Linked DNA regions of Methylosarcina fibrata AML-C10. The protein of the gene in region 1 interacts with the protein of each later gene in a pairwise test. Links are inferred from orthologs where the notes say so. Each region holds a gene or a part of one and is shown on either strand. Other genes may lie near its edges.

What was found.
Region 2: the proteins of lpdA (region 1) and odhB interact in binary tests that used the Escherichia coli proteins (3 or more experiments, as listed by UniProt). The link is inferred for Methylosarcina fibrata AML-C10 from one-to-one orthologs.

What each region holds. Positions count from the first base shown.
Region 1 is NZ_KB889965.1:1,669,838-1,679,959, reverse strand. The notes cover bases 3,521-6,433. They hold lpdA (dihydrolipoyl dehydrogenase), read left to right. Parts: upstream 3,521-4,224; coding sequence 4,225-5,643; downstream 5,644-6,433. Other genes in these bases: A3OW_RS0108015 (glycosyltransferase), read left to right, coding at 5,659-6,433; aceF (dihydrolipoyllysine-residue acetyltransferase), read left to right, coding at 3,521-4,196. Also shown: aceE (pyruvate dehydrogenase (acetyl-transferring), homodimeric type), read left to right, coding at 205-2,883; more of aceF, read left to right, coding at 2,898-3,520; more of A3OW_RS0108015, read left to right, coding at 6,434-8,274; A3OW_RS0108010 (fumarate hydratase), read left to right, coding at 8,371-9,894; A3OW_RS0108005 (alanine/glycine:cation symporter family protein), read left to right, coding at 10,046-10,122. UniProt on the Escherichia coli protein: Lipoamide dehydrogenase is a component of the glycine cleavage system as well as of the alpha-ketoacid dehydrogenase complexes.
Region 2 is NZ_KB889965.1:3,142,534-3,152,652, reverse strand. What follows is about bases 3,436-6,345. They hold odhB (2-oxoglutarate dehydrogenase complex dihydrolipoyllysine-residue succinyltransferase), read left to right. Parts: upstream 3,436-4,232; coding sequence 4,233-5,459; downstream 5,460-6,345. Other genes in these bases: lpdA (dihydrolipoyl dehydrogenase), read left to right, coding at 5,463-6,345; A3OW_RS0114830 (2-oxoglutarate dehydrogenase E1 component), read left to right, coding at 3,436-4,231. In the rest of the region: A3OW_RS27920 (DUF2914 domain-containing protein), read right to left, coding at 276-800; more of A3OW_RS0114830, read left to right, coding at 1,403-3,435; more of lpdA, read left to right, coding at 6,346-6,902; A3OW_RS0114815 (IS5 family transposase), read right to left, coding at 7,303-8,649; A3OW_RS0114810 (hypothetical protein), read left to right, coding at 8,871-10,119. UniProt on the Escherichia coli protein: E2 component of the 2-oxoglutarate dehydrogenase (OGDH) complex which catalyzes the second step in the conversion of 2-oxoglutarate to succinyl-CoA and CO(2).

The DNA.
Region 1 (10,122 bases):
GGCCGATTAAGTTTTACAAAACAGGTTCAATGCTCTCCGCCATTTGTATATACTATGCAACATTTTAAGTGTATTTTTTTCGGCTTGTCCATTGTTTTACGCCGGAGTTGCCACCAAATCGGATAAATCCGGAAAGCCGTTGAAACTTTATTTAGAACAATATTTTATGAAGTCAAACACAAGCCGCCTCAACAGGAAAAAATGATGACCAAGAGTTTAATTTCTGAAATTACCGGACAAAACGACATTGATCCGGCAGAAACCAGGGAATGGATCGAGGCATTGCAGGCAGTACTGGACAAGGACGGCAGCGAGCGCGCGCATTTCTTGATTGAACAACTGGTTGCAGTCACCCGACATTCGGGATTCGACGTCCCTTTCAGTGCCAACACCGCTTACCTCAATACCATTCCCGTCGCCAGTCAGGCAAAATACCCCGGCAATCATGAGATCGAATTGAAAATTCGTTCCTATGTCCGCTGGAATGCGATGATGATGGTGCTGAGGGCGAACAAGCATACCAATGTCGGAGGCCATATCGCCAGCTTCGCCTCTGCGGCCACTTTATACGATGTCGGATACAACCATTTCTGGCGCGCGCCTTCCGACCAGCACGACGGCGACCTGATCTTTACCCAGGGCCATCTAACCCCGGGCGATTACGCCCGCGCCTTTCTGATGGGCAGATTGACGGAAGAGCAAATGAACAATTTCCGCCAGGAAGTGGGCGGAAACGGTTTGTCGTCTTATCCGCATCCGTGGCTGATGCCGAACTTCTGGCAATTTCCTACGGTTTCCATGGGGCTGGGTCCCATCATGGCGATTTATCAGGCCCGTTTCATGCGTTATTTGCAGGATCGCGGCCTGGCCGATACCTCGGAACGCAAAGTGTGGAGCTTCGTGGGCGACGGCGAAACCGACGAGCCCGAATCCCTGGGCGCCATCGGGTTGGCCGGACGGGAAAAGCTGGATAACCTGATCTTTGTCGTCAACTGCAATTTACAGCGGCTGGACGGACCGGTCCGGGGCAACGGCAAGATCATCCAGGAGCTGGAAAGCGAGTTCCGAGGCGCCGGCTGGAACGTCATCAAAGTGGTCTGGGGTCAGCGCTGGGACGCGCTGCTGGCAAGAGACACCGAAGGTTTGCTCGCGGCACGGATGATGGCCTGCGTCGACGGCGATTATCAGACGTTCAAGGCCAAGGACGGAGCCTACGTCAGAGAGCATTTTTTCAATACGCCCGAATTGAAGGCGATGGTCGCCGACTGGTCCGATCGCGACATCTGGGAATTGAACCGGGGCGGGCACGATCCTTCCAAGGTTTATGCTGCCTTCCATGCCGCGGTCAACCACAAGGGCCAGCCGACCGTCATTCTGGCGAAAACGATCAAAGGCTACGGCATGGGCGAATCCGGCCAGGCGCAAAACATCACCCATCAACAAAAGAAAATGAGCGAGAGCTCGCTCGGCCATTTCCGCGATCGCTACGATTTGCCCGTCACCGACGAGCAGATGCACGACCTGCCTTACATTAAATTTCCCGAAGACTCGAAGGAGTTCGCGTATATGATGCAGCGCCGCACCGAGTTGGGCGGACCGTTGCCGGCCAGACGGGCCAAGTCTTACGCGCTGGACGTGCCGGTGCTGAGCGATTTCAAAGCGTTGCTGGAAGCGAGCGGGGAAGGCCGCGAATTTTCCACGACCATGGCGTTCGTGCGCATGCTGAACATTCTGGTCAAAGACAAAAATATCGGGAAACGCATCGTGCCGATCGTTCCGGACGAGTCGCGGACCTTCGGCATGGAAGGCATGTTCAGACAGCTCGGCATCTGGTCCCAGGTAGGGCAGTTGTATACGCCCCAGGACGCCGATCAGTTGATGTTTTACAAGGAGGACAAGCACGGCCAGGTCCTTCAGGAAGGCATCAACGAAGCGGGCGGCCTGTGCGACTGGATCGCGGCCGGCACGTCCTATTCCACGCACAACGTGCCGATGATTCCATTTTTCATCTACTACTCGATGTTCGGATTTCAGCGCGTCGGCGATTTGATCTGGGCGGCGGCGGACCAGCGCACCCGAGGCTTCCTGATGGGGGGCACGGCCGGCCGGACCACGCTGAACGGCGAAGGACTGCAACATGAGGACGGCCACAGTCATTTAATGGCGGCAACCGTGCCCAATTGCGTTTCTTATGATCCGACTTATGCCTACGAGTTGGCCGTCATAATCCAGGACGGTTTACGCCGCATGTACGTCAATCAGGAAGACATCTTCTACTATATCACGATCATGAACGAAAATTACCCTCATCCGGCCATGCCGAAAGGCATCGAGCTGGATATTCTCAAGGGCATGTATTGTTTCCGTCAGGGCGGCAAAAAGAAAGGGCCGAAGGTACGCTTATTGGGTTCGGGCACGATCTTTCGTGAAGTCGAGTTTGCCGCGGAACTGCTTCGTGACGACTGGGGAGTGGATGCGGATTTATGGAGCTGCACCAGTTTCACCGAACTGGCCCGGGACGGTCAGTCCTGCCACCGCTGGAACCGTCTGCATCCGACCGAAACGGCACGCGTGCCTCACGTGACCCATTGTCTCGGTCAGGATCCGAGTCCGGTGATTGCGGCCACCGATTATTGCCGGGCTTTTGCCGAACAAATCCGCCCGTATATTGCCTCGCCTTACACGGTATTGGGCACCGACGGATTCGGTCGGTCCGATACCCGGAAGAACCTGAGGCGGTTTTTCGAAGTGGACCGCTACCACGTCACGGTTGCTGCCCTGAAGAGTCTGGCGGATTCAGGTCAATTCGATCCGGCCAAAGTGGAAGTGGCTATCGCCAAATACGGCATGAATGCCGATGTCAATGCGCCCTGGTTAGTATAAGCGGAAGGATACCCATGACTGATGTAATCGAAATCAAAGTTCCCGACGTCGGCAACGTGACCGATATCGACGTCGTCGAAGTGCTGATCAAGCCCGGCGATACGGTCGAATTGGAACAAACGGTGGCCACGCTCGAAACCGATAAGGCGAGCATGGATTTGCCGTCCAGCGCGGCGGGCACCGTTCAGCAGGTTTTCATCAAAAAAGGAGACAAGGTTTCGGAAGGAACGCTGATTGCGACGGTGCAGGCCGGCGCGGCGGCGCCTGCCGAAGCTAAAGCCGAAGCGCCCGAGCCCAAAGCGGCCGCCGAAGCCAAGCCGGCGGAACCTGCCAAAGTCGAAAAAGCGCCGGAGCCGGCACCGAAACCCGCTCCGGCGGCTCTTCCCGAACCGTTGCCCGAACCCGGTTCGGTCCGTCCGCCCCATGCTTCTCCTTCGGTCCGTCTTTTCGCGCGCGAGCTGGGCGTGGATGTTACCCGGCTCGGCGCCGGCAGCGGCCGTAAGGGACGTCTTTTAAAGGAAGACGTCAAGAATTTCGTCAAGAAGATCATGACCGAAGGCGTTGCCACCGGCGGTGCCGGAATTCCTCCGATTCCTCCGGTCGATTTTGCTCCGTTCGGCGAGACTGAAACGGTCAAGCTCAGCAAGATCAAGCGCCTGACCGGCCAGAATCTGAGCCGGGTCTGGCTCAACCTGCCGATGGTGACTTATCATGACGAGGCCGACATCACCGAGCTGGAAGCGTTCCGCAATCAGATCAACGCGGAAAAAAAGAACGGCGAAGTCAAGATTACCGGCTTGATGTTCATCATCAAGGCGCTGGTCGGTGCAATGCAGCAGTTTCCGAATTTCAATGCTTCGTTGTCCGGCGACGGCGAAAACCTGATCCTGAAGAAATATTGCAATATCGGCATTGCCGTCGATACGCCGAACGGACTGGTAGTGCCGGTGCTGCGCGACGCCGACAAGAAAACGATCAACCAGTTGGCGGCCGAATTGGCGGAAAAAAGTGAAAAAGCACGGCAAGGCAAGTTGATGCCGGCCGACATGCAGGGCGGCTGCATCAGCATTTCCAGCCTGGGCGGTATCGGCGGCACGGCCTTCACACCGATCGTCAATGCCCCCGAAGTGGCCATTCTCGGCGTCACCCGGGCGAAAATGCAGCCGGTCTGGAACGGCAAGGAATTCGTGCCGCGCCTGATGCTGCCGCTCGATCTGACTTACGATCATCGCGTGATCGACGGCGCCGAAGGCGCTCGTTTCATGGCCGCCATCAAAAATTATCTGGGCGATATTCGCCGCCTGTTACTTTGACTACAGGAAGCTATGGAGGCATCCGAAAATGAGTGATTCTGAATTAAACGCGGAAGTTTTGGTTTTAGGCGGCGGGCCGGGCGGATACAGCGCCGCGTTCCGCGCCGCCGATCTGGGCAAGCAGGTCACCCTGGTCGAGCGTTACCCGGTGCTGGGCGGCGTCTGCCTGAACGTCGGCTGCATTCCCTCGAAAGCGCTGTTGCATACGGCCCTGCTCATTCACGAGGCGGAGGAGTTCGAACAGCACGGGCTCAGTTTCGGCAAGCCCGCGCTCGATCTCGACAAGATCCGCGCCTGGAAGGAGAACATCAGCAAGACGCTGAACGGCGGTCTGGCGGGGCTTGCCAAGCAGCGTAAGGTCAACGTGATCCAGGGAGTCGGCCGGTTCAGTTCGGACCATACGCTGGCTGTGGAAACGGCGGACGGCGTCAAGACGGTCCGCTTCGAGCAGGCCATTATCGCCGCAGGTTCGCATCCGGCCAGGATACCCAATTTTCCGAACGACGATCCCCGCTTGATGGATTCAACGGACGCGCTGGAAATTCGAAGCATCCCGAAAAAAATGCTGATCGTCGGCGGCGGCATCATCGGCCTGGAAATGGCCACCGTCTATCACGCCTACGGTTCGGAAATCAGCGTGGTGGAATGGATGGATCAAATCATTCCCGGCTGCGACAAGGATCTGGTGACGCCGTTGTTCCGGCGCATCAAGAAGCAATACAAGAACGTCTGGCTGGAAACCAAGGTGGCTTCGATCGAGGCCAATGAAGACGGCCTCAAGGTTTTCTTCGAAGGCAAGGAGGCACCGGAATCGGAGCTGTTCGATGCCGTCCTGGTGGCGGTCGGCCGCCGGCCCAACGGCAAGCTGATCGATGCCGAAAAAGCGGGCGTCCAGGTCAACGAACAGGGCTTTATTCCGGTCGACAAGCAGCAGCGGACCAACGTGCCGCATATTTTCGCGATCGGCGACATCGTCGGCAATCCGATGCTGGCGCATAAAGCCGTGCATGAAGGCAAGGTGGCCGCGGAAGTGGCGGCCGGGCACAAAGCCGCTTTCGACGCCCTGACGATTCCGGCGGTGGCTTATACCGATCCGGAAGTGGCCTGGATGGGCCTGACCGAAAACCAGGCGAAAGAGCAGGGCATTGAATACGACAAAGCTACCTTCCCGTGGGCGGCCAGCGGGCGATCGCTGAGCCTGGGCCGCAAGGAAGGATTGACTAAAATCCTGTGCGACAAGGAATCCGGCCGCATTCTGGGTGCCGGCATGGTCGGGCCCAATGCCGGGGAGTTGATTTCCGAAGCGGTGCTGGCGCTGGAAATGGGCGCCGACGCCGAAGACATCGGCCTGACCGTTCATCCCCATCCGGTGCTTTCCGAGACGTTCGCGTTCGCGGCCGAAATGATTACCGGAACGATTACCGATCTTTATGTTAAAAAAACATAAGTTCCAATAACTTCGATGAAAAGAATATTATCCATATTATTTACGATTGCCCTGCTCGTTTTTGTCAATTTCAGCATATGGAGCTACATCAATAACCCTCTGCAATTGAAGTCCTGGACGAAAACGACGATGGGGGTGACTTTCGACCCCAGGCGGAAGGAATACACCCAGGAAAACAATTTGTTTCCGACCGAAGCTCAAATCGACGAAGATCTGGCGCTGCTCGAAAACAAAGTCCATGCGGTTCGAACGTACAGCATGCTCAAAGGCCTGCACAAGGTGCCCGAGCTGGCGGCCAAGCACGGCTTGAATACCACCATCGGCGCCTGGATCGACGGCAACCTGGAAAAAAACCGTCAGGAAATCGAAGCCCTGCTGCAAGCCAGCAATCAAAACAATCCGAAAATCGTCCGGGTCATGGTTGGCAACGAAGTGCTGTTCCGCGACGACATTCCGAAAGAGCAATTGATCGAATACATCCGCGAGGTGAAAAAACGCACCTGGCGGCCGGTCAGTACGTCGGAAACCTTCGACATCTGGTTGAAAAATCCTGATCTGGTCAAGGAAGTCGATTTTATCGGCGCCCATATTCTGCCTTACTGGAACGGCATTGCTGCGGAAGATGCGGTCGATTTCGTCTTCGAGAAATACTACGAATTGCAAAAGGCCTATCCGAACAAGCCGATCGTGATTACCGAAGTCGGCTGGCCTTCGGACGGCCAACCCTATAAACATGCGACTGCGTCCCGCACCAATCAGGCCCGGTTTTTGCGCGAGTTCCTGAACCGGGCGGCCGATGAGCATCTGGCTTATTACATCGTGGAGGCGTTCGACCAGCCGTGGAAAATGGCGATCGAAGGTTCGGCCGGCGCCTACTGGGGGATATTCAATGCCGACCGGCAGCCGAAATACCCGATGGAAGGCGCGGTGCTGGCGCTGCCCGGCTGGAAACACTGGGCGGTAGGCGCGGCGGGTTTCAGCGTGGTGTTGATGGGACTGTTCCTGTTCACCCGTCGGACCCTCAAGTTACCCGGCATGCTGTTTTTCGGGCTGATCGCCAACCTGGCCGCCTCGACGATTTTCTGGACGGTATCGATCGGTGCCCAGCAATATCAGACCAATCTGACGATACTTTTCTGGGTGCTGCTGGTCCTGATGCAGATCATCGCGGTCTTCATCCTGTTGATCGAAGCGCTGGAGATCGCCGAAGTCGTCTGGCATCGACAGACGGCCCGCACCTTCAAGCCGCTGACGCCGGGCCCCGATTTCAAATACCCGAAGGTGTCCCTGCACTTGCCGATTCACAACGAGCCGCCGATGATGGTCCGGAAAACGCTGGAAGCGCTCGCCAAGGTGGATTATCCGAATCTGGAAGTGCTGGTCATGGACAACAATACCAAGGATCCGGCCGTTTGGGAACCGGTCAAGGCCGATTGCGAGCGATTGGGGCCGATGTTCCGGTTCTTCCATCTGGAAAACTGGCCCGGATTCAAGGCCGGCGCCATCAATCACGCGCTCGAGCAAACCGCGCCCGATGCCGAAATCATCGCGATCATCGACAGCGATTATGTCCTGTCGCCGGACTGGCTGAAGAGCATGGTGCCTTATTTCGACAACGAAAACGTCGGTTTTGTGCAGTCGCCCCAGGATTACCGGGATCTGCACGTCAGCACCTTTAAATCGAACTGTTATTGGGAATACGCGGGATTCTTCAATATCGGCATGGTGCAACGCAACGAATACAATGCGATTATTCAGCACGGCACGATGACCATGATCAGAAAGTCGGCCTTGCTGGAGGTCGGCAAGTGGTCCGAATGGTGCATCTGCGAGGACAGCGAGCTGGGCTTGCGCCTCTACGAAGCCGGCTACGATTCGGTTTACTGCAAGGAATCGTTCGGCCGCGGCCTGATGCCGGATACGATGTCCGGTTACATGACTCAGCGCTTCCGCTGGGTTTACGGCGCGATGCAAATCATCAAGGCGCACTGGCGCAGTTTCCTGCCGACCAAGAAATCGCCGCTGACTTCGGCGCAGCGTTATTATTTCATCGCCGGCTGGCTGCCCTGGTTTTCGGACGCGCTGGCCTTGGTGTTCACCTGCGCCAGCCTGATTCTGACCGGTTTGATCTTCCTCGATCCGATCCATAGCGAGATTCCGGTGAACGCCTTCCTGCTGCCGACGATCGGCTTGTTTACTTTTAAAGTCCTGCGCAGCTTGTGGCTTTATCAGGTCCGCGTTCCGTGCTCGGTCTGGCAGTCTCTGGGCGCCTCGCTGTCGGGGCTGGCGCTGACTCATACCGTTGCGCGCGGCGTATGGCAGGGCATGTTCGTTCCCGGCAAGCCTTTCATGCGCACACCGAAATACGAAAAGCTCGGGCTTCTTTTTACCGGCCTGATGACCATCCGGCAGGAAATCTTCTTGCTGACCCTGTTGGCGCTGGGCATCTGGGGCATGGGCTCGCTCGAGCATTTCGACAATCTGAGCGGCAAATTATGGATGGCGGTGTTGTCGGTGCAATCCGTTCCGTATGTCGCCGCGCTGATAACGATGCTGATCAGCATTGCGCCCAGCTATTTCTCCAAATCCTCCGCTTCTTTCGAAGAACTGGATGAAACCGAGTTTCAGTAAACCGGCTCGACATTCTGCATCCACTCGGCGGCGCACCGATGACGGCGCCGCCGGCCGTTCCCAACTTCCCGATACCGCCGCGAGAGCGGACCGATCATGAGCGTAATCAGACAAGACGATTTCATCCAGAGCGTCGCCGACTCTTTGCAGTATATCTCCTATTATCATCCGCCCGATTTCATCAACGCCTTAAACGAAGCCTACCGAAAAGAACAAAGCCCGGCCGCCAGGGATGCGATGGCGCAAATTCTGATCAACTCCAGGATGTGCGCCGAAGGGCGTCGTCCGATATGCCAGGATACCGGCATCGTTACCGTGTTTTTGAAAATCGGCATGGACGTCCGCTGGGAGGCGGAGCTGTCGGTCACCGACATGGTGAACGAAGGCGTCAGGCGTGCCTATCGGCATCCGGACAACGTGCTCAGAGCTTCCGTTCTGAAGGATTCGGCCGGCCTGCGCATTAATACCGGGGACAATACGCCGGCCGTGGTGCACATGGAAACGGTCCTGGGCGACAAGGTGGAAGTGAATGTCGCGGCCAAAGGCGGAGGTTCCGAAGCCAAAGCGAAATTTGCCATGCTGAACCCGTCGGACAGCATCGTCGACTGGGTATTAAACACGGTTCCGGCGATGGGAGCCGGCTGGTGTCCGCCCGGCATCCTGGGGCTCGGCATCGGCGGCACCGCCGAAAAAGCGATGCTGCTGGCGAAGCAGGCTTGCATGGAAACCATCGACATCCAGGAGCTGATCGCCCGAGGATCCGCCAGCCGGCTTGAGGAACTGCGCCTGGAACTCTACGAGAAGGTGAATGCGCTGGGCATCGGCGCGCAGGGACTGGGCGGGCTGACCACCGTGCTGGACATTAAAATCAGGGATTATCCGACGCATGCGGCCAACAAACCGGTCGCGATGATTCCGAATTGCGCGGCCACCCGCCATGCGCATTTTGTGTTGGACGGTTCGGGGCCTGCCGAGCTCAAGCCGCCCCGTCTGGAAGATTGGCCCCTGATCACACGGGAAGCCGGCGCAGGTTCCCGCCGGGTCCATCTGGATACGCTGACCCTGAGCGAGGTGGCCGCCTGGAAGCCGGGCGAGACCCTGCTGCTGAGCGGGACCTTGCTGACCGGGCGGGACGCGGCGCACAAACGCATGGTCGAACTGTTCGAACAAGGCCAGCCTTTGCCGGAAGGGGTCGACTTTACCAATAAATTCATCTATTACGTAGGGCCGGTCGATCCGGTTCGGGATGAAGTCGTAGGGCCTGCCGGTCCGACCACGGCAACTCGCATGGACAAGTTTACCGACGCCATGCTGGCCCACACCGGCTTGCTGGGCATGATCGGCAAGGCCGAGCGGGGGCCTTCGGCCATTGCGGCGATCAAGGCCCATCGGGCCGTTTATCTGATCGCGGTAGGCGGCGCCGCTTATCTGGTGTCGAAAGCGATACGTCAATCCCGTGTTGTGGCCTTCGAAGACCTCGGCATGGAAGCGATTCATGAATTTGTCGTCGAAGACATGCCGGTGACGGTGGCGGTTGACAGCCGGGGCGAGTCGATTCATCAGTCGGCGCCCAAAATCTGGCAGCAAAGAATCGGCAAGATTCCCGTTCTTGAAAAATAATCACCGACATTTTGGCGGCAGACCAGGCGGAGGCGGCGTTCAACCTTCGGAAGGCTAGGGTTCAACGAGCTCGGCCGGTGATGGCTCATGAATTGAATCACGTCCGTTCCTGCCGTTTTAAACAATCAATTCAAGTCATGGAGATAATGCAATGAACGCCATCGAATCGGCGATAGCCACGGTATCGGGTTGGGTGTGGGGACCGCCGATGCTGATCCTGCTGGTAGG
Region 2 (10,119 bases), 1.5 Mb from region 1 along the record:
GGCGGTATTATTTATTAATTGCAAACGGCAAAGATTATAATAACCGGCTTGACGAGGCGCCGCTTTAATTTAAACTTCGTTGTTTTCAAGCGATTAATATCTATAGTATGGTTTATATTGCCGGATTGTTTCTAGGATAAAAAGGAAGCCGGTTCATATAATAATTAATTTAACGATCATGAAAAAGCGGTTTTCATTCCTCAGAATGAAAATAGGTTTTCACGGTAATAAAGCATTATCTATTGCCGGCAAGTGCCTCGTCTTATTCGACGGAACTAACGTTCCTGAATAATTTTGAATTCCTTCTGATCGAGCAAGCGACCTTTCGTATCAACCGTTCTAACCAGCCAGACCCCAGCGGACCCGGCATTGAATAGCTTGCGGCTGGCGGCCCGCCATCGGTTGGAAGCGATGTTGAATCTTTGCCTGTAAGTGACTTTGCCCTTGCTTAGCCACTCATGATAAACCGCTTTATTATTCATTCCTTTGAGCTCCGTAAAATAATTGATCCATACGGCTTTGGTCTTGCCGATTTTAACTGTGGAGTTGACTATATGGACCGGCTCCTTGTTAACGATTTTATGCGCCAGAAAAGATCTTGCGACCCGTTCCTGGCTGCGTTTTTTAGGTATCGTCGATGGCTTTTTTTCAGATACTGCGGAGGCGGTTGCCGCCGTTTTCTGAACGGCTTTTTCCCCGACTGCTGCCGTTTCCGCCGGGGTAGATTTTTTGCCTGCTTCGGGTGGATTGATTGGTAATGGCGGACTTGATGGCCTATCATTAGGAACGGAATCGCTCAAGGATCTTTCCTCGGTCCCGGCCGCTTTTGCCTGTTCGGGAGCGGCCTCTTGCTTGATTTCCGGGTCGGGTTGATTTTCGGAGAGCGATGAAGGCATGTCCACACTGTCATCGTCCGAAACCGTAAAGTAAAGAACCAGCGAAAGAAGAAGGACAATGACGGCAAAGGCCGATACTATCCGCTTGACATTCCATTCTGTTATTATTTCGGGAGAGGAAGGGGTATCTTGAGTCTGGCCTTCGGACGAGGGGTATTTTACTTTGATTACAATTTGTTTTTTGTTCGCCATTTTGTAATAAATCCTATTCTTAGGTGAAACGTTGTGACCGCGTTTGCTGTCGGAATACTTCTTGTTCTAAGGAAAACGCCGTACTCACTTATCCTGGTGAGTCAACGATCTCCTGTCGGTAAATCCGGCTTGCCGAGATTAAGCAAAAATCAATACCTTATAATAACAGATTACGGCAGTGCCCCACTGAAATGAAAGAACCCGCCGGGCCGGCCGGCGATTCCATTGGGAGATAATGCGTTATAGCTTGGTAATATATCACTTAGAAAGTAATATAAAGCCAAAATACTTGCAGATTTTTTGGGACGTCGATTATGAGTGACCTGCTTAAGCTTTTTCAAGACTCTTCCTCTTTATACGGCAGCAATGCCTGGTTCGTCGAAAACCTGTACGAACGGTTTCTGCAGGATCCCGAATCCGTCGAGCCCAGTTGGCAAAAAAAATTCCTGGAAATTCATAACGGCGCCACTTACGAAACTCCCCACAGTCCCATCGTGGAACGATTCGCGCAGCTCGCGGTTAAATCCCAAGGCAGGCTCGCCCAATTGCAGGGATTTACCGAAGAAAGCGTAAAAAAACAGGCAGCGGTCGCCAGGCTCATCAATCAGTACCGTGTCCGGGGTCATCAAATTGCCCATAACAATCCGCTGGGCAGCACCATTCCCGCCCAGCCCGACATGGATCCGGCCTTTTACGGATTGTCGGAACCGGATATGGATACGTTGTTCGACACCGGCATGCTCTTTGGCGAAGACCGGCTGCCTTTACGCGACATTATTGCCCGGTTAAAAGAAATCTATTGCGGCAGTATCGGTTCCGAATACATGCACATCGTCGATACGCACATCCGGCGCTGGCTGATCAATCGCATGGAAAACAACCGGGCTCAACTCAATCTGGATCCCGAAAAAAAACGCAGCCTATTAAAACTGCTGACCGCTGCGGAAGGCATCGAAGTGCACTTGCACAACCGGTTTGTCGGACAAAAACGCTTTTCCCTGGAAGGCGGAGATTCCCTGATTCCCATCCTGGACGAGATCGTTCTCGGCGGAGGAGACAAGGGAGTCAATGAAATCGTCATCGGCATGGCGCATCGGGGCCGCCTGAACGTGCTGGTCAACATATTGGGCAAAAGCCCGGCGACACTGTTCGACGAGTTTGCCGGCACTTCGCTGCTGTCGCCCGGCGTCAGCTCCGGCGACGTGAAATATCACATGGGCTTCTCTTCCGACGTGGCTACGCCGGGAGGGCCGGTTCATCTTACCCTGGCGTTCAATCCTTCCCATCTGGAAATCATCAATCCGGTAGTGGAAGGCTCGGTAAAAGCGCGTCAGGACCGGGCCGGAAAGAACGGCATCAATACGGTCATCCCGGTATTAATCCACGGCGACGCCGCTTTTTCCGGACAAGGCGTCGTCATGGAAACGTTGAACATGTCGCAAACTCGTGCGTTCACTACCGGCGGCACGATCCACATCGTCATCAACAACCAGATCGGCTTTACCACCAGCAATCCTCTGGACGCGCGTTCCACGCTGTATTGCACCGACATCGCCAGCATGATTCAAGCGCCCGTCTTTCACGTCAACGGCGACGATCCGGAAGCGGTCATCTTCGTCACCAAGCTGGCGCTCGACTACCGGATGAATTTCAACAAGGACGTGGTTATCGATCTGATCTGCTACCGCCGGCTCGGCCATAATGAAGCGGACGAGCCGGCCGCCACCCAGCCTATCATGTATAAAAAAATCCGCAAGCTCAAGACGACGCGGAAATTATATGCGGAAAAGCTGATCGAAGAAGGCGTCGTTACCGCCGAAGAAGCGGCCGCCATGGAGCAAGACTACCAGAAATTGTTGGAGGCCGGGGAAGTCGTCTCCAGGCCGATGGCGACCGACGCCCATTATTCCTATACTCATCAATGGAACCAATTTCACGGCAGATCCTGGGATATTTCCTGCAAGACCGCCGTATCCCTGGACCGGATCCGTTTTTGCAACGACCGCATGCAGCGCTTGCCGCCCGGTTTCGAGCTGCATCCGAGAGTGGCCAAGGTCATGGACAATCGCCGGAAAATGGCGGCGGGGGCTTTGCCCTTGGATTGGGGATTTGCCGAAAACATGGCTTATGCCACCTTGCTGATGGAGCAATACCAAGTCCGGCTGACCGGGCAGGACGTAGGGCGCGGCACTTTCGTGCACCGCCATGGCATTCTGCACAACCAGATCGACAACAGAACGTATATACCGCTCACCCATCTGGATAAAGACCAGGGACGCATGCAGATTTACGACTCTCTGCTGTCGGAAGCGGGCGTGCTGGGTTTCGAATACGGCTACAGCACCACAATGCCCAATACCCTGGTGATCTGGGAAGCGCAGTTCGGCGATTTCGCCAACGGCGCTCAGGTGGTGATCGACCAGTTCATCAGCTCCGGAGAGACCAAATGGGGGCGGCTATGCGGCTTGGTCATGCTGCTGCCGCACGGTTTCGAAGGGCAGGGTCCCGAACATTCCTCCGCCCGCCTGGAGCGCTATCTGCAACTGTGCGCGGAACATAACATGCAGGTATGCTGCCCGACGACGCCGGCCCAGATTTTCCATTTGCTGCGCCGCCAGTTGCTCAGACCCTACCGAAAACCTCTGATTGTGATGAGCCCCAAAAGCTTGCTGCGTCACAAGCTGGCGGTTTCGACCCTGGAAGATCTGACGGCCGGCCAGTTCCAGCCCGTCATCGGGGAGCAGGACGAGATCAATCCTGCGGAAGTGACCCGATTGGTTTTCTGTGCCGGCAAAGTCTACTACGATCTTCTGGAGGCGCGCCGCCAGGACAATCTTCGGCATGTCGCGATCGCCCGCATTGAACAGCTCTACCCGTTCCCGACGGAATTGTTCAGGGCGGAAATAGCGCGCTATCCGAAACTGGAAGAGTTCGTCTGGTGCCAGGAGGAGCCTAAGAATCAAGGCGCCTGGTATCAGTCCAATCATCATTTCATCGACAATCTGGCGCCTCATAACATCAAAGTGAACTACAGCGGGCGCGAGGCTTCCGCGGCGCCTGCGGTAGGCAACTTCCACGTCCACCTCGAACAACAAAAAGCGGTTGTTGAATCGGCTTTATACGGCAAATTTTCAGGAAAATAACATGAACACTGAAGTCTTAGTCCCCACTCTCCCCGAATCCGTTGCTGACGCCACTCTCGTTGCCTGGCATAAGAAGGCAGGCGACAGGGTGACTAAAAACGAGAATCTGGTCGATCTTGAAACCGATAAGGTGGTGCTCGAGGTGCCCGCTCCGGAATCGGGCGTGCTCACCGAGATCCGGAAGGAGAACGGCTCGATCGTTACCGGGGGCGAATTACTGGCTTTAATAGATACTCAGGCCACGGCAGAGCCGTCCAAAGAAGGCAGTAAACCGGCCGAAGCCCAAGCGTCCGAGAGCAAGGAATCGGACCGGCCTTTGAGTCCCTCGGTACGGCGTCTCGTTCACGAAAAAACCATCGATCCGTCGTTGATCACCGGCACCGGAAAAAGCGGACGCATTACCAAGACCGACGTGTTGGACCATCTCAAGAAACAGGCTGCTCCTCCCGACGAAAACAAGGCTCAGGAGGCTGAAGCCCGGCAGCCGCCGTCCGCTCCGGGCGAGCCCGCAGGACACCCGTCAAACCTTCGGCCCGAGCAGCGCGTGGCGATGACGAGACTTCGGGCGAAAGTCGCAGAACGCCTGCTCCAGGCCCAGCAGAACGCGGCCATGCTGACCACTTTCAACGAAGTCAACATGCAAAGCGTCATCGATTTGCGCAATCAGTATAAAAACCGGTTCGAACAGAAACATAACGTGAAGTTGGGTTTCATGTCCTTTTTTGTCAAAGCCTCGATCGAAGCATTGAAGCGTTTCCCGGCGATCAATGCCTCCATCGACGGCAACGACATCATCTATCACGGTTACTACGACATAGGCATCGCCGTCAGTACGCCGCGCGGGCTGATCGTGCCGGTATTGCACGACGCGGATCAACTGGATTTTGCCGGCATTGAAAAAAGCATCTCCGATTTCGGCGAGAAAGCCCGTTCCGGAACCTTGAGCTACGAAGATCTCCAGGGCGGAACGTTTACCATTACCAACGGCGGCGTATTCGGATCGATGCTGTCGACCCCGATACTGAATCCGCCGCAGTGCGCCATTTTGGGAATGCATGCGATCAAGGAACGGCCCGTGGTGGAAAACGGCCAGATCGTGATCCGGCCGATCATGTATCTGGCCTTGTCCTACGATCATCGGCTGGTCGATGGACGGGAAGCCGTGCAGTTTTTAGTGACCATTAAAGAATGCCTGGAAGCGCCTGCTCACCTACTTCTTAACATCTAACTCATGCCGAAAAAACAGAAACATTACGACGTCATCGTAATTGGAGCGGGTCCCGCCGGTTACATCAGCGCCATCCGTTCCGCCCAGCTTGGGTTGAAAACGGCCTGCATCGATAACTGGAGAAATAAACAGGGCCGGCTCAATCTGGGCGGTTCTTATCTCAACGCCGGCTGCGTGGCTTCAATGGCCTTGCTCGAATCGGCGAAGCTTTATCATGCGTTTATCCATAACGGCGCCGAGCACGGCATCGTCGCCGATACCGTGGATCTGGACGTCGGCCAGATGATTCGCCGGAAAGACGCCATCATCGATGACATCAACAGCAAAATTGTCAATCTGTTCAAACATCACAAGATCGACACGATTCATGCGCGGGCCAAACTACAGGCGGCAAAGCAGGTAGCGGTTTTTCCGGTGGACCAGGCCGAGCCTTATCTGCTGAAAGCCGAGTTCATCATTCTGGCGGCGGGATCTTCTCCCATTGAGCTGCCTTGCGCCGCCATCGACAACGACTCTATCATCGATACCGGCGCCGCTTTGAATCTCGAAGAAGTGCCCAGGCGTCTGGCGATCATCGGGGCCGGCATCAAAGGCCTTGAAATCGCCGGCATATGGAATCGATTGGGCTCTGAAACGGTATTGCTCGAAGCGCAGGAAACGTTTTTATCGTTGCCGGACCAGCAGATTTCGCGGGAAGCCTATCGGTTATTTACCGAGCAAGGTCTGGAGCTGCGGCTTGGCGCGCGGGTCATTTCGGCGAAGAAAAGCAATAAAAAGGTTGTCATAGAATACCAGGATCACGAAGGTACGCACGTGTTGCGCGTGGACAAGCTGATCGTCGCCACCGGCAGGAAACCCAACTCCGAAAATCTGGCGGCGCCCGAGGCCAATTTGCTGCTCGATGAATCGGGTTATGTGCACGTCGACGAAAACTGTCGAACCAATCTGCCCGGCGTTTATGCCATCGGCGATTTGACTTTGCTCGGACCGATGCTGGCTCATAAAGGCATCGAAGAAGGCGTGTTCGTTGCCGAACAAATTGCCGGGATTCACTCGCCGATCAATTACGACCTGCTGCCCAGCGTCGTTTATACCGATCCGGAAATCGCCTGGGTCGGCCAAACCGAGCAAACGTTAAGAGCGCTGGGCGAGCCGATCAAAGTCGGAGTTTTTCCGTTTCATGCCTCTTCCAGAGCCTTGGCCATGGGTAAGAGTGAGGGGCTGGTCAAAATTATCGCGCACCGGGACTCGGACAAGATACTGGGCGTGCATATCATTGGCGAACGCGCTTCCGAACTGATTGCCGAAGCCGTGTTGGCGATGGAATTTTCCGCCAGCAGCGAGGACTTGGCCCGAACCATTCATGCCCATCCCACGCTCTCCGAAAGTCTCTATGAGGCCGCGCTGGCGCTCAAGAAAAAAACCCTGCATTTACCCCGCTGAACCGATATTTCCGACATTTTCCTTTCGCATGAGGCCGTTGCCGAATGCACCGGGCGACGTTCCGCGCCAAAATCTTCAGGCGGTTTTCGCCCGGCCCGCAAGGCAAGCGGACATCGCCTGTCGTCTCCCAAAGAAAATTAAGCCGGTACTTGAATTAAAACACGTCACCGGATCGTCTGCCGCAGAGAGCGGTGGGTTCGATTCGGCTGATCGCCGATTTTCGCTGCATCGGAAGGTTAAAATATTTTCATATCGCGTATAAGGGGGAATGAGTTCGTCTCTACCGCGGTAATCCGGACATATAAACTGAAAATGCTCTAGAAAGAGAAAAGTCGGAACGGATGTCTCACAGATAGATAGTCGTCCCTGAAAAAGTCATTTTTTTGAAAAAAACAGCTCATTAGGAAACATAAACAGATTCCTGAACCGTTTTATTTTGTAAAAACCGGCAGATGGCTTCCCCGATTTCCGGCCAAAAAATCCTCAACCGCCTGAGGATTAAACGCATGTTGTGTCCAGCGGCGCAGAGAACGGCATTCATGGCATCACCGAGTTGGCCTTTCAGGTAATTTCTGCTCAGCAAGCCATCGTTCTTCATGTGTCCAATCACCGGCTCGATGGCATTGCGCCGTTTTAACGCGGTTTTCAACCGTCGGGTATGGACTCCCCGTTTTTGCCTTGACTTGTACAGGGTGACACCGGGTATTTCTCGCCCCCGATAGCCCAAATCCACAAAAGCTTCTTTGGCTCGGGTACCGCTCAGGATTTCAGCTTGTTCCAGGCAGGAGTACAAGGTATCGCCGTCATAAGGATTGCCGGGAAAGCTCCTGGCGCCCAGCACGAAATTACTTTTATTGGTCACCGTGATGCCGACTTTGACGCCGAACTCGTATTTTTTGTGTGCTTTCCCTTTACTGATGCATTCCACTTCCGGTGCATGAAAGCTGTAGAGTTTGTTTTTGTCGGTGTGTTTCTGATTCAGTATCCGCTGGGTTTTGGCCAGGGCGTCCTGAAGCCCCCTTTGCGCGGCCAGCTCCTGTTGCGGCAGTTGCCGCAGGATATCCCGATAAACACGACCGACCAGGGTTTTCAGTTGCTTCAGGGCTTTTTGCTTACGCTTCATTTGCTTGGCATGATGATAACGATGCGATTGCACTAACAGCAGCGGTGCCTTTTTATTGTAGTTCTGTCGCAGGGGCAGCCCGTGTTGTCCAGCCAGCTTGACCAGCTCCCGACGGCATTTTTCGTACAACTTGCCGTCCGTCGGAAAGCCAACCGCTTTTTCCTGAACGGTAGTATCGACGGTGACCGATTGAAAATCTCGTTTCTTCACGGTCCGGGTAGCGACGCCCGCCTCGATCGTCAATAACAACAGCCACTCACAGCCGGCTTCACCGATCCGTTGCCGCCATTTCGTCAGCGAGGTCGGATGACAGGGAACCTCATGCTGAAAAAAGGTTTCGCCACAAAAGTACTGCCAATAACCGTTTTCAACCCAGCGTTTAACGACCGCTTCATCCGATAAACCTTCCGCATGTTTCAGATAATGCAATCCGGCGATCAAACGGGTCGACAACGCCGGGGCGCCTTGTTCTGCTTCAAAAAACGGGCCGAATTCTTCGTCCAGCCGAGCCCAGTCTATTTTGCTGGCCAATCGATAAAGTTCATGTTTCGGGTTCAAAAACTCGTCCAGGCGAGTTTTGAAAAGGTCATTTTGCACAACTTCCTGAGGACGTTTGGGCTTCATTTTTCGGTGAAAATTTGCAAGAAAATAAAACCCATTTTAACATTTTCTTGCAATTTTTGACCTCATAAATATCCATTTATATGATATTAATCAATTTCTTATGAATTAATCAGGGACGACTAGATAGTAATCTCTATCTAAACAAGAATCATTTGCAACAATAAAAATATTAAGACTATAATAAAAATAAATTATTCTTAATAAATGGGGGACTTAAGCAAATGAACAGCAATAAAAAGCTGCTGAAAAGCAGCATCCTGCCGGCGCTGATGGCCGTGGCGAGCTCGGCCGGTGCGTTGGAAAAACCGCAGACGATGGAAGAGATGTGGAAAATTATCGAAGCGCAGCAAAAGCAGATCGATGAGATGAAGGCGGCCATGACCGCGGCGCAAAGTCAGCAAGCGGCGGCTCCTCAAAGCAATGTCAAAACGCTGGAGCGCAAGACCGACGTATTGAGCCAGGAAGTGGAAAAACTGCGCACCAATCTGGTCATTCCCGAGGAACCCAAATACAAAAGCGCTTATGGCTTGGGTCCTGCGGCCTCCAAGGTCTATCAGGTCGGCAAGGGATTGTCGATCGGCGGCTACGGCGAGGCCAATTATCAGGCGATCGTCGGCAATGAACAGCCTATGTCCATCGATAACGAAAAAAATGGCAAGAAGGATAATGCCGATCTTGAGCGTATGGTCATGTATCTGGGCTATAAATTTAACGACCACATTCTCTTTAACAGTGAAATCGAGTACGAGCATGGCACTACGGGCGAAGGCAGTGAGGAAAAAGGCGAGGTTTCGGTCGAGTTTGCGGCGCTGGATTTCTTCATTCACAGGATGGCCAACGTCCGCGCGGGTATGGTGCTGCTGCCGATGGGCTTCATCAACCAGATTCATGAACCACCGTTCTTTTTCGGCAATAATCGCCCCGAAGTCGAGCGCCAAATCATTCCAAGCACCTGGAGAGAAATCGGCGTCGGCATGTTTGGCGAGTTGGCGCCTAACCTGACTTATACCACTTACGTGGTCAACGGTCTCAATGCGGAAGGTTTTGAATCCAGTGGTATCCGCGAAGGCCGGCAAGGCGGAAGCCAAGCGAAGGCCGAAGATTTGGCGTTCGTCGGTCGTATGGACTATGCCCCTGACTGGGTGCCGGGACTTTCGTTCGGCGGTTCGGCCTATCTCGGTAATTCCGGTCAGAATCAGTTGTATGCCGGGCAGCAGGTTGACGTGTTTACTCAGCTCTACGAGGGACATGTGCAATGGAAATACCGAGGGCTGGAATTCAGGGCGCTGGGTTCATGGGGTCATATAGGCGATGCCGGTGTGTTGAGCGAAGCCAAGCAAGAGACGATCGGCAGCAGCAACTATGGCTGGTATACCGAAGTCGGTTACGACGTTCTGCCTTTGATGTTCGAGGATACGGCCCAATATCTTGCGCCGTTCTTCCGCTATGAACAATTTGACACAATCGCGA